Regions from separate parts of the Streptomyces sp. NBC_00557 genome, predicted to be linked through region 4. Evidence: riboswitches for the same ligand, from Rfam matches in the RefSeq annotation. Region 4 holds a riboswitch; each other region holds the start of a gene.
The links. A riboswitch is a leader RNA that binds a small molecule or an ion and turns the genes downstream of it on or off. The one in region 4 is predicted to bind cyclic di-AMP.
Positions count from the first base shown of each region.

Region 1: linked by a shared signal. The riboswitch ahead of OG956_RS14520 (transglycosylase SLT domain-containing protein) and the one ahead of OG956_RS13640 (C40 family peptidase) in region 4 are both predicted to bind cyclic di-AMP.
Region 2: linked by a shared signal. The riboswitch ahead of OG956_RS31410 (C40 family peptidase) and the one ahead of OG956_RS13640 (C40 family peptidase) in region 4 are both predicted to bind cyclic di-AMP.
Region 3: linked by a shared signal. The riboswitch ahead of OG956_RS18510 (M23 family metallopeptidase) and the one ahead of OG956_RS13640 (C40 family peptidase) in region 4 are both predicted to bind cyclic di-AMP.

Region 1 covers NZ_CP107796.1:3,422,591-3,425,824, forward strand. The annotation lists gene OG956_RS14515 (polyprenyl synthetase family protein) at 153-1,163, opposite strand; cyclic di-AMP (ydaO/yuaA leader) riboswitch at 1,780-1,951, shown strand; gene OG956_RS14520 (transglycosylase SLT domain-containing protein) at 1,955-2,443, shown strand; gene OG956_RS14525 (HAD family hydrolase) at 2,732-3,234, opposite strand, start outside.
Region 2 covers NZ_CP107796.1:7,110,181-7,113,414, forward strand. The annotation lists gene OG956_RS31400 (helix-turn-helix domain-containing protein) at 1-101, opposite strand, end outside; gene OG956_RS31405 (ATP-binding protein) at 315-752, shown strand; gene OG956_RS31410 (C40 family peptidase) at 1,299-1,772, opposite strand; cyclic di-AMP (ydaO/yuaA leader) riboswitch at 1,776-1,905, opposite strand; gene OG956_RS31415 (hypothetical protein) at 2,368-2,673, opposite strand; gene OG956_RS31420 (ATP-dependent Clp protease proteolytic subunit) at 2,681-3,234, opposite strand, start outside.
Region 3 covers NZ_CP107796.1:4,302,275-4,305,508, forward strand. The annotation lists gene OG956_RS18495 (MarR family winged helix-turn-helix transcriptional regulator) at 1-324, opposite strand, end outside; gene OG956_RS18500 (dihydrofolate reductase family protein) at 390-1,523, shown strand; tRNA gene OG956_RS18505 (tRNA-Met) at 1,606-1,679, opposite strand; cyclic di-AMP (ydaO/yuaA leader) riboswitch at 1,968-2,134, shown strand; gene OG956_RS18510 (M23 family metallopeptidase) at 2,144-3,169, shown strand.
Region 4 covers NZ_CP107796.1:3,247,726-3,250,959, forward strand. The annotation lists gene pcrA (DNA helicase PcrA) at 1-871, opposite strand, end outside; cyclic di-AMP (ydaO/yuaA leader) riboswitch at 1,082-1,250, shown strand; gene OG956_RS13640 (C40 family peptidase) at 1,258-2,403, shown strand; gene OG956_RS13645 (tellurite resistance/C4-dicarboxylate transporter family protein) at 2,717-3,234, shown strand, end outside.

The DNA.
Region 1 (3,234 bases), 170 kb from region 4:
GGACACGCGGCCCGAAGTCGCACACGTACAGGCCGGAGGTCGCACGGGTACGCTCGCGATTTCGTGCAGGCACGCGCGCGTGGCCGTACGAGGTGGCGTGGCGCCGGAGTCCGACGTGGCGCGCGTCGTCGGAGGAGTGCGGGCGAGGCGGGTCAGCCGGCCCGGTGGACGACCGCGTCGCACAGCTCCAGCAGCGCCGCCTTGGCGTCGCACTCCCGCAGCGGGGCGAGCGCGGCGCGGGCCTCCTCCGCGTACCGGACGGTGTCCCGGCGGGCCTGCTCCAGCGCGGGGTGGGCGCGCAGCGCGGCCAGCGCCTCGGCGTGCCGGGCGTCGTCGCTGAGGTCCGAGTCCAGCAGCTCGCACAGGGCGATGTCCTCGGGCAGCCGCAGGCGGGCGGCGCGCTCGCGCAGCCGGAGCACGGGCAGCGTGGGGATGCCCTCGCGCAGGTCGGTGCCCGGTGTCTTGCCCGACTCGTGGGAGTCGGAGGCGACGTCCAGGACGTCGTCGGCGAGCTGGAAGGCGACCCCGAGCCGCTCGCCGTACTGGGTGAGCACGTCGACGACCGTCTCGTCGGCGCCCGACATCATCGCCCCGAACCGGCAGGACACGGCCACCAGCGAGCCCGTCTTGCCGGCGAGCACGTCGAGGTAGTGCTCGACCGGGTCGCGGCCGTCGGAGGGACCGGCGGTCTCCAGGATCTGGCCGGTGACCAGCCGTTCGAACGCGAGGGCCTGCACCCGGACCGCCTCGGGGCCGAGGTCGGCGAGGATCTGGGAGGCGCGGGCGAAGAGGAAGTCGCCGGTGAGGACCGCGACGGAGTTGCCCCAGCGGGTGTTGGCGCTGTCCACGCCGCGTCGCACGGCCGCCTCGTCCATGACGTCGTCGTGGTACAGCGTGGCCAGGTGGGTCAGCTCCACGACCACGGCCGACGGCACGACGCCCGGCGCGTAGGGGTCGCCGAACTGGGCCGCGAGCATCACGAGCAGCGGCCGGAACCGCTTCCCGCCGGCCCGTACGAGGTGCTGCGCTGCCTCCGTGATGAACGGGACCTCGCTCTTGGTGGCCTCGAGCAAGCCTTCCTCGACAGCCGCCAATCCGGCCTGGACATCGGCTTCCAGAGCCTGGTCCCGCACGCTCAGCCCGAACGGCCCGACGACGGTCACGAGGGGTCTCCTGTCTGCTGGTGTCTACTGGCGATTACACGGTTTGTCGATAGGTCGCTGCCATCACTCAAGTCAGCGTATCCGGTCCCTGTTCGATCACCGATAGCGCCCACCGGTCCAGCCCGGGTGCTACCGGGCCATGACCGGTATGTTTTCGATCAAGTGGTAAAAACGTACATTCATCGACTTAACAGGAACCCACCCGCTTTGTCGCGAACGACAGGCGGGCGGAGCCTCCCCGTGCACCCTCCTCCATGCCGCCGCGATCACCTACGGCATCGGCAGACATCGCGATCACCACGACAACGACGGGCACCATGCCACGGGTTCCGCCACTCAGCCGATCCACGCAAATCCCTCATGTCGGATTTGGAATACTTTGTTATTTCGTGAGTTGGGTCACGCGCCGCCTCACAGGCGGGAACCCGCCGCACCCCTCTCCCTCTTTGCCCGGGCGGCGAGTTGAGACTTGGCAACCGCAAAGGATCAAGTACCCCACACGGCATCGATCAAGGCCAAATGGGGCATTATGTGACGCAGACACTTGTTCCCGGCGTGTGCTCTCGCATACCTTCCCGGCCGTCGGGCGGACGCCGAATCCTGCCGCCGCCCGCTCACCCATCCACGGACCATTCGTACGGCAGGAGCGGGGGACCCAGGTAAGTCGCCGGACCGGTCGGCACCGCACCGGTACGGCTAGGGGTGAAGCCGTGTCTCCTTTGGGCACGGCCGGGCACCTCCCCGCCCGAACCCGACAGCTCACCTCGCAGGCGTCGGAGAGGAACGTCCCCATGCCTGCAGCCGCTCGGCACCGCCGACCCCGCAACAGCCGCCTCGCCCGCGTCCTCGCCGCCGCCGGCACCGGCGCCGCCGTACTCGCCCTGCCGCTCATCGGCGCCACCAGCGCCTCCGCGGCCACCACCAGCGGCACCACGACCCCCGCCACCCCCGGCGGGTACCGGAACAACCTGGACGGCTGGATCCGCCAGTCGCTCGCGATCATGTCCCAGAAGGGCATCCCCGGCACCTACGACGGCATTTACCGCAACATCATGCGGGAGTCCTCCGGCAACCCGAACGCCGTCAACCTGTGGGACTCCAACGCCGCCGCGGGCATCCCGTCCAAGGGCCTGCTCCAGGTGATCGATCCCACGTTCAAGGCGTACCACGTGGCCGGCACCTCCTTCAGCCCGTACGACCCCGTCGCCAACATCACCGCGGCCTGCAACTACGCCGCCGCCCGCTACGGGTCCATCGACAACGTCAACAGCGCCTACTGACGGCCCTCCACACACCTCCACAGCCCACTCCCTGAGGGCCCCTGCGCCTCCACGGGCCCGCCCCTGAACGGTCCAGCGACTCCGGCCGCCGCCGGCGCCGCGGCCGCTCCGACCCCGGCCGCCCGGCACGTTCCCCGCACCTGACGGACGGGGGTGTACCGGGCGGCCGCCGGGCATCCGGCACGCGTGCGCGTGCGCGCGTACACGCGCACACGCGGGCCGCGCGCGGCCTTCGCCGGGCGGCCGAGTACCGATGTGCCGGCGGCCGGTCCGTCCGGTGCGCGAGGGTCAGCGGACCGGAAACAGTCGTTCGAGGGCGACGGCGACGCCGTCGTCCTCGTTCGACAGGGTGATCTCGTCCGCCACCGCCTTGAGTTCGGGATGCGCGTTGGCCATGGCGATCCCGCGCCCCGCCCAGTCGAACATCGGGATGTCGTTGGGCATGTCGCCGAACGCCAGCGCCTCCCCCGCCGCGACCCCGAGACGCTCGGCGGCCAGCGCGAGACCGGTCGCCTTGGTCACCCCGCACGGCTGCAGCTCCACGGTCCCCGGCCCGGACATGGTGACCGTGGCCAGCGAGCCCACCACCGCGCGCGCCACGGCCGCCAACTCGTCGTCCGACAGGACGGCATGGCGCAGCAGCACCTTGCTGATCGGCGCGCACCACAGGTCGTCGCGCCGGCCGACCCGGACCGCCGGCAGGGTCGGGTGCGGCATCCGGTACCCGGGCTCGATGAGCGTGAGCCCCTCCACGCCGTCCTGGTCGACGGCCGCGTAGACCTGCCCCACCT
Region 2 (3,234 bases), 3.9 Mb from region 4:
ACCAGCCGGGCCGCCTCACCGCTCGTGAGCCCGGCACCGGTGCGCAGCGTGCGCAGTTCGGCGCCCAGTTTGCGGCGGCGCACGGCCGGCCCGTTCTGCATGGGCTCCTCCTTACTCCTTCCGGGCCGCCCGAATACGGTCTCGCGTCGCAGAGTTCACCGCTTCGGGCGACAGATATATGCATATCTTGGTGGATCGCTCCCCGTGACCTGCCCGGTGGTGGCAGGCTGACGAGCAAGCACCAGTCCGGGACCGTACTCGAACCATCCGCGCCGTGTCGGACTGCGGTCCCGTGGGAAAGGGACGACCGCGCCATGGCAGACCATCTGGAAGCATCCGTCACTCTGCCGAGCGATCCCGCCTCGGTCTCCGCGGCCCGCACCTACGTCGTGGGCACGCTCGCGGAGTGGGGCCTGCCGTCGGACACCGAGACGGCCGACACGGTGCGACTCATCGTCTCCGAACTCGCCACGAACGCCGTACAGCACACTTTCGGTCAGTCACCCACCTTCACGGTCGACATCGCCCTGGACCGCGACGAACAGCTTCGCATCGGCGTGACGGACAGTCACCCGCGCTTTCCGAAGAGACTGCCCGCCGCCGTCCAGCAGGACAACGGACGCGGCATGGTCATCATCCGCTGGCTCACCGCGGAGTGCGGCGGCAGACTCCGCGTCCGTCCCACTCGTGAGGGCGGCAAGACGGTCTTCATCGAACTCCCCTGGATCCTCCCGGCGGAACGGACCCGCTAGCCGGCCGGCAGGGGCACGGCAGCCCAGCGGGCGGGGCGGGGTGGCGGGGAGGCGTTGCTCCGGGGCGCGGAGAGGGGACGGCGCGTCGAGGGCGCTCATGCCCCGCGTTCATACGGCCCACCCGGCTGCACAGGCCTTCGACAGGGGTACGGCGTTCGTACGGCCCATCGTGGCCGAACGGGCGCGTCTGCAGGGCTCCGGAAGGCGCCCGCGACCGGTGCGGCGTCGCGGCGCACGCCGGGGCGCGGGTCCGTCGGGGCGCGCCGGACGGCGCATCAGGCGCGGTGCCCCGGTGGGCCGGTCGCTACGCCGGCAGACGGGGCGGCCGGGGCGCTGAGGAGCCTCCGCGGCCGGCAGGAGGTCGCGTCGGCCCCGGGCCCGCCCGTGGGCTCCAGGCGGGCACCGGGGTGGCGCCGACGGTGCTCGGAAGCGGCCCTCCTGCTGGAGCCGCTCCTGCGCTACGGCGGGTCGGCCGGCCTGGGCCGGGCCGGGGCAGCCGGCGTCACCCTGCCGGACCGTCGGGCCGGCCCGCCGTGACGGCCCGGGTCAGTTGACCCGGCCGTACCAGACGCTCCTGGTCCAGATCTTCTGCAGCCGCACCACGTCACCGGTCCTCGGTGCGTGCCAGATCTTCCCGTGTCCGGCGTAGATGCCGACGTGGTAGACGTAGGAGCCCGAGTGGAAGAACACCAGGTCGCCGGCCCTGCGGCTGCGGGCGGAGATGTGGTGCGTCCGGTTGTACTGCGCGGCGGCGGTACGCGGCAGGGTCTTGCCCGCCTTCTTGAACGAGTAGAGCGTCAGCCCCGAGCAGTCGAACCTGCGCGGCCCGGTGGCCCCGTACTGGTACGGCGCCCCCTTCTTGGAGGCCGCGATGTGCAGTGCTTTCGTGGCCAGGGTCGCGGCCGAGGCGTCGGTGGCGAGCCCGGGGACCGCGATCGAGCCGCCCACGGCGGCGAGGGTGAGGGCCGAGGCCGTACCGGCCCGGGCCATGAGCGACGGGACACGATTGAGCGCAGTCATGCGCAACCCTTCGTCAGCCGCCTGTGAAGGATGACCTGTCGGATTCGGGCTGGCGAAGTTGCCCGGCCGCGTTGCCGCGGCTTCACCCCAAGGGCTGCTCGGAACCTCCGCCCGGCCGCGGCGCACAGAGGGCTCTGTGACGCGCGGACGGACATCCGTCCCGGCGACCCGTCTTGCTTGGGTCCTCCACTCCTGCCGATCCACTCCTGTCGACCGGTCGTCCGGGCGGCGGCAGGACTCGGCGTCCGCCCGGACCGCCCCGCCGCGGTCGGCGGGGGCTTGTCGTCGGACGGGATCTTCACCCACGCCGGTCCGAAAATCCCAACGCATCCGGGAATTTGTGGCGTTACTCACCACTCGCCCGTTCGGGTGGACCACGTGATGTTCGAGACATCGTCAGATCCCCGACACACCCTCGGACCTGGGGTTAAGCGCCTCTCCGCGCACCCCGGACGGGCGCGGTGCGCAAGTCGGGAGGCCCGGAAAACGATCCGGATATACACCGGTCGGCGGTACGTCGTTCGGGTCGTTTCAACTCCCGTCCGGTCGGCTCCCGTCGACGCCGGGGTCCGGTACGGCCGCGCGGGCGTCCGGATCAGCCGACGCCGTCCGGCGGGAGCGCGACGCGTGCGGTCCGGCGTTCACCGTCCAGCACCCGCAGGGCCCGTGCCAGCGTGTCCCCGTGCAGCTCCGTCTCGCCCCGCTGGTGCATCAGCGCGAGGGCGTCACGCAGCTCTGCGGCCTTGCGCACCAGGGCCTGGGCTGCGCGCAGCCCGCGATAGGTGTCGCCGCCGTGCGCGGGATTGACGCGGCCCAGCAGGTCGGCGGCCTCCAGATAACGGTCGATCAGGTCGCCCTCGGCGCGCGTGAGCGCGGGCAGCGGCGGAAGGTCCGGCAGCATCGGCGGCTCACCTCGCGTCCGGTGCGCCCGGGGTGCCCCGCCGGGCGGGCACGAGGGCGTCCACCAGGCCGTACTCCACCGCGGCGGGGGCGTCCAGCACCAGGTCCCGCTCCAGGTCGCGGCGGACCTGTCCGGCCGTGCGCCCGGTGTGCCGTACCAGCATCTCCTCCGTCAGCGCACGGATCCGGGCCAGTTCCCCGGCCTGGATGAGCAGGTCGCTCGGCTGGCCCTGCACCGGCTCGGCGAGCCGGGGCTGCGAGAGGACCATGCGCGCGCCCGGCAGGGCGAACCGCTTGCCCGGCGTGCCGGCCGCGATCAGCAGCGCGGCCTGGGAGGAGGCCTGGCCCAGGCAGTAGGTGGCCACGTCGCAACTGACGTAGCGCAGCGTGTCGTAGACCGCCGTCAACGCGCTGAACGTGCCGCCGGGGGAGTTGACGTACAGCGTGATGTCCCGCTCCGGAGCCGCGTGTTCGAGGTACATCAGCTGTGCCATCACGTCGTTCGCGGCCGCGTCGTCCAGCGGGGTGCCGAGGAAGACGATCCGGTCCTCGAACAGCTTGC
Region 3 (3,234 bases), 1.1 Mb from region 4:
GGCCATGCCCTCGTCCGTCAGCACGGCGATGCTGCTGCGCCTGTCCCAGCGGCAGTCCTCCCGGCGCACCAGCCCGTCCCGCTCGAGCCGGCTCACCGCGTACGTCAGCCTGCTGCGCGTGATCTTCAGCGTCTCGGCGAGATCGGTCATCCGCAGCCGCCGGTCGGGCGCCTCGGAGAGGTTGGCCAGCACGGAGTAGAACAGATGGGGCATGCCGGCGTCCTGCTGGAGCTGTCGGTCGACGGCGTCCTCCAGGAGGCGCGACGCGGCGAGATACGCGCGCCAGGCGCGCAGCTCCTCGGGGCTGAGCCAGCGGGTCGTCATGCCGCCAGTGTAAGTTTGTTTAAAACTTGAACCAAGTCACGCCACCCCGCAGGGAGACCGCGCCGATGTCGTACCCGTACGTGCTGCTGTCCGCCGCCGTCTCCCTCGACGGCTACCTGGACGACACCGGCCCCGACCGGCTGCTGCTGTCCAGCCCGGCCGACTTCGACCGGGTCGACGCGGTCCGGGCCTCCGTCGACGCCATCCTCGTCGGCGCCGGCACGATCCGCGCCGACAACCCGAGGCTGCTGGTCAACTCGGCCGAGCGGCGCGCGGCCCGGGTCCGGGCGGGCCGACCGGAGTACCCGCTGAAGGTGACCGTCACCGCCACCGGCGACCTCGACCCCGGCGCGCGGTTCTGGCACACCGGCGGCGACAAGCTCGTCTACACCACCGACGAGGGGGCGGAGCGGGCCGCCGGCCGGGTCGGCGACGTCGCCGACGTCGTCCCGCTCGGCCCCGGCCTCGACTGGCGGGCGCTGCTGTCCCACCTGCACGACGTGCGCGGGGTGCGGCGGCTGATGGTCGAGGGCGGCGGCACGGTCCACACCCAGCTGCTGCGGCAGGGCCTCGCCGACGAACTGCAGCTGGTCCTCGCGCCGCTTTTCGTCGGCGACCCGGCCGCGCCCCGCCTGTTCGGGCCCGGCGGCTACCAGGCCGGCCGGCTGCGGCTCACCGAGACCCGCCGTATCGAGGACGTGGTCCTCATGCGGTACGAGCCCACGGCCCCCGGCAGCGGTCCGCTGCCCACCGCCGCCGACCGGCACTGGCTGCGCACCGCCTGCGAGCTGGCCGCGCTGTGCCCGCCCGCGAAGACGGCGTTCAGCGTCGGTGCGCTGGTGGTCGCCGCCGACGGGACGGAACTGGCCCGCGGCCATTCGCGGGAGGGCGGGGACGCGGTGGTCCACGCGGAGGAGGCCGCGCTGGCCAAGGTCGATCCGGCCGACCCGCGCCTGGCCGGCGCCACCGTCTACAGCAGCCTCGAGCCCTGCGCCCGGCGCGCCTCGCGGCCCGCCCCCTGCGCCGAGCTGATCCTTCGCGCGGGGGTACGGCGGGTGGTCACGGCGTGGCAGGAGCCGGACACGTTCGTGCCGGGGGCCGACGGGACCGGGGTGCTGGCCGGCGGGGGCGCGCAGGTGGTCGTCCTGCCGGAGCTGGAGGACCTCGCCAAGGCGCCGAACGCCCACCTGCTGGGGTGAACACTCCGGGCCGGGGAACACCCTGGGCCGGAAAACACCCAGGGCCCGGAAACCAGCTGGTTTCCGGGCCCTGAGCCTTCAGTAGCGGGGACAGGATTTGAACCTGCGACCTCTGGGTTATGAGCCCAGCGAGCTACCGAGCTGCTCCACCCCGCGTCGTTGTGACTCCAGCATACACCAGTCCGAAGGCCGCCCGACGCCATCCCCGGCCGTCCCTCACCAAGAGTGACCGGACGACCGCCGTCCGCATAACATCTGAGACACCATCAAAAACACCGATGCTGCTGTTCGCTGACCAACTCGCCCCTTTTTCCGCAGTCTTGGCCGGTAAGTCCCCGGCCGGAAACCTTAATGATCAAGCCGAACGGCTTGGAAAGTGCCTGTCAGGTCTATTAACGTTCGATAACGCAGCGCGGTCGTCCCAGCCGTCACAAGAGGCGGCTCCGTGCGCACGCGCCGAATCCCGCGAGGGAACCGGGGAACCACCACCTTGGGGTGAATCACGCGGATGCCGTCGTGAACTCGCAGAGTCCACGACCGGTATACGCGCGTAGGAGACCTTCCTGCTCCGAACCCGTCAGCTAACCCGGTAGGCGGAGGAAGGAAAGGAGCACGCCCGAGTGGCGTCCAACCGGCCCGCCCCAGAAGCCCCCTTCATGCCCCAGCAGGCCGAGCCGGAGACCTTCGGCTACGGCGCCTACCGCGCCGAGGAGGGCCCCTGGGAGGAGTGGAACCCCACCGAGGACTCCGTCGCCCCGGTCCGGGGCCGGCACCGGGTCGCCAAGCAGCGCGGCGGCTTCGCGCGCAGCTCCACCGTCCTCGGCGTCGGCGTGATGGCCGCGGTCGGCGCGGGCGGCATGGCCAGCGCCAACACCGGCAAGCCGCCGGTCTCCATCTCCCTGCCGGACCTGGACTCCGTCGAGCACATCTTCGGCGACTCCTCCTCCGCTCCCGAGGCCGCCGCCACCGGGCTCAGCAAGGTCGGCACCACCACCGACAGCGCCGAGACCGGCAACGCGGGCGAGGCGCTGCGCAACCGGATCATGGCCCAGGCCGAGCAGCAGCGGGGCCAGGCCGACAGCAAGGCCACCACCGCCGCGCTCGCCGCCGCCGAGAAGCAGACCGCCGACGCGGCCGCCAAGGCGGAGAAGGAGGCCGCCGCCAAGGCCGCCGCCGCCAAGGAGAAGGCGGAGGCCGACGCCGAGAAGGCCGCCGAGGCCAAGCGGCTGGCCGAGCTGGCCAAGCAGTACACGCTGCCGGTCGTGTCGTACACGATCACCGGCACCTTCGGACAGCCCGGCGCGATGTGGTCGTCCGGCTACCACACCGGTCTCGACTTCGCCGCCCCCACCGGCACCCTCATCAAGGCCGTCCACAGCGGCACGGTCACCGAGGCGGGCTGGGCCGGCGCCTACGGCTACCGCACCGTCCTGACCCTGGACGACGGCACCGAGCTGTGGTTCTGCCACCAGTCCTCGATCAACGTCTCCGTCGGCCAGAAGGTCTCCACCGGCCAGGTCATCGGCCGCGTCGGCGCCACCGGCAACGTCACCGGCCCGCACCTGCACCTGGAGGTCCACCCGAACGGGCAGGCCACCGGGATCGACCCGGCGCCCTGGCTGCGCGACAAGGGCCTCAACCCCTGAGCCGCACCGCTCTTCTCGCGGGATTCCCACGCCGGCGGCGGAATGCGATCATCCACCGCCGGCGT
Region 4 (3,234 bases):
GGTTGGTGTCCTGGTACTCGTCGACCAGGACATGGCGGAAGCGGCGGCGGTAGTGCTCGGCCACGTCCGGGAAGGCGCGCAGCAGGTTGACCGTCGTCATGATCAGGTCGTCGAAGTCGAGCGCGTTCGCCTCGCGCAGCCGCGACTGGTAGAGCGCGTAGGCCTGGGCGAGGGTCTTCTCGAAGCCGTCGGTGGCCTGGGCGGCGAAGTCCTCCTCGTCGATCAGCTCGTTCTTCAGGTTGCTGATCTTCGCGCTGAACGACTTCGGCGGGAAGCGCTTGGGGTCGAGGTCCAGGTCGCGGCAGACCAGGGCCATCAGGCGCTTGCTGTCAGCGGCGTCGTAGATGGAGAAGCTGGAGGTGAAGCCGAGCTTCTTGCTCTCGCGGCGCAGGATGCGCACGCAGGCGCTGTGGAAGGTCATCACCCACATCGCGTTCGCGCGCGGGCCGACGAGCTGCTCGACGCGCTCCTTCATCTCGCCCGCGGCCTTGTTGGTGAAGGTGATCGCGAGGATCTGGCCCGGGTGCACGTGCCGCTCGGCGAGCAGGTAGGCGATGCGGTGGGTCAGGACGCGGGTCTTGCCGGAGCCGGCGCCGGCGACGATGAGCAGCGGGGAGCCGGAGTGCACGACGGCGGCGCGCTGGTTGTCGTTCAGCCCCTCCAGCAGGGCCGCCGAGTCGAGGGCGGGGCGCGGGGCGCCGTCGCGGTAGTGGGTGTCCCGGTCCGGCGGCGCGTCGAACTTCCCGCCGAACAGATCGTCCGGAACCGGCTCCGGAGCGTGATCGTCCTCGGGCGGCGGCGGGGGCTCCTCCTCGTGCCCGCGAGGGGCCTGGAGGTCCGCCAGGAAGCTGTCGTCAAAGAGGCTGCTCATCGCTCTACGAGTCTAGGGCGCGCCACCGACAACTGGTCGCCGTCCCGTAAAGACGACGGTCACAGGCGGTACGACATGTCCCTCACGCTGCGGAATCACCCGATGACGGGGCGGCGATCCCGGCGGCGGATCACAAAAATGTATCGGACATATCACGCACCAACCTTCACAGTAGTCACACGAGTTGGCTAGGTTGCCGTCAGGCCGCGTGCGCGGCCTCCGCCGAGTCCGGCGCGCCCCTCGGCGCGCGGAGCCGGGGACCCAACCGATCCCGGGGTGAATCGGCCGACTCCCGAGGGGACGACGCCGTAGGGCAACCCTTCCGAACCACCGCCCGAACCCGACAGCTAACCCGGTAGGCGGCCCATTGGAAGGAGTCGCCTCCCTTGGCGTCGCACCGCAAGCCGCGCCCCGGCGGGACCTCTGGCGCGGGCCTCCGCACCCCCGCCCTCGCCACCGCCGCCCTCACCTCCATGGCCGTGTTCTCGCAGACCGCCGAGGCCGCCCCGAGAACCGATCACGCCAAGCCCAGCCTGGAGGAGGTCGAGAAGAAGGTCGACGACCTCTACCGCCAGGCGGAGTCGGCGACCGAGAAGTACAACGCGGCCAAGGAGCGGACCGGCAGGCAGCGGGGACGCGTCGACGCCCTGCGCGACGAGCTCGCCCGGCGCACCGAGCGCCTCAACAAGGCACGCGAGGAGCTGGGTTCCTTCGCCGCCGCCCAGTACCGCACCGGCGCCGCCGCTCCCGGCACGGCCACCTTCCTGCTCGCGAACGACCCGCAGGACTACTTCGACCAGAGCCAGCTGATGAACCGGCTGACCTCACGGGAGAAGCGCGCGGTCGACGCCTACATCGGCGAGCAGGCCGCGACCATGAAGGAGCGGCGGCAGGCCTCCGACAGCCTGCGCACGCTGGACGCGTCACAGCGCGATCTGCGCACCGCCAAGGCCACCGTGCAGCGGAAACTGGCCTCCGCGCGCGAGCTGCTGGCCACGCTGACGGCCCAGGAGAAGGCCCGGCTGGCCGCCATCGAGCGGGAGAAGCAGCAGGAGGCGGCCCGCAGGGCGGCGGAGCTGGCGAAGCAGCAGGCGGCCCGGCAGCAGGCCGACTCGTCCTCGTCCACGGCGTCCGCCTCCGGCTCGGCGGGGTCCACGGCGTCCAGCTCGTACGACACGAAGGCCGAGAAGGCGTTGGCCTTCGCCCGCGCGCAGCTCGGCAAGCCCTATGTGTGGGGCGCCACCGGCCCGGACTCCTACGACTGCTCGGGCCTCACCCAGGCCGCCTGGAAGGCCGCCGGCGTCACGCTTCCGCGCACCACGTACGACCAGGTCGGCGCGGGTACCACGGTCTCGCTGGCCGATGCCCGGCCGGGTGACCTGATCTTCTTCTACGACGACATCAGCCACGTCGGCGTCTACATAGGCAACGGCATGATGATCCACGCCCCGAAGCCGGGCGCGTACGTCCGCGAGGAGTCCATCTACTACGGCGGCGAGTCGATCATCCACAGCGTGGTCCGCCCCGGCTGACCGGGCCGGCCGGGCTCACCGCACGCGCGCGTACGGGCGTTTTCGGATGCCCACACGTGCGTCGGGCGTTTTGCGATGCCTACGTGCGCATACAGGCGTTTTCCGACGCCCACGCGCGCGTACAGGCGTTTTGCGATACCCACGCGTGTGTGTACGGGACATTCCATCCACGCGCGCGGCCGGTGTCTTCACCTGCACGCGCGGGTGGCCCGGGTTGTCGCCTCCACGCGCGGTGCGCGCGCGTGCCGGCTTTCCCCTTCACGCGCGCGTGCCCTTGCCGAACCGGAGCGCGACGCCTCCCTAGCATCGGCACATGCCCGGCATCTCAGGTCTGCGTGCGTGGTGGGCGGAGCGGTCCCCCGCGGCCGGGTCCGCGGTGATGGCGACCGGCATCCTGTCGATCGGCCTGCATCTGACCGGTGCCGAGACCGTGTCCCGGGCGGTGTTGGCGCTGGCCTGGGTCGCCTGGATCGCGCTGGCCGCCGCCTTCGTGCTGCGGCTGGTCGCCGAGCCGCGGCACTGGATGGCCGAGGCGGAGAGTCCGGGCGCGCTCACCTCCGTCGCCGCGACCACGGTGCTCGGCACCCGGATGTCGGCCGCGGGCGCCCGGACCACCGCCGAGGCCCTGCTGGCCCTCGCCGCGCTGCTCTGCCCGGTGCTGCTGTTCCTGGTCGTACGGCGCTGGGGGCGGCGCATGCCGGGCTCGGTGTTCCTGTGCTGTGTGGCCACGCAGGGGCTCGCCGTACTGGCCGCGACCCTGGCCGCGGCCGAGCGCACGGCCTGGCCGGCGCACACGGCGCTGGTGGTGTTCTGGCTGGGTCTGGTGCTCTA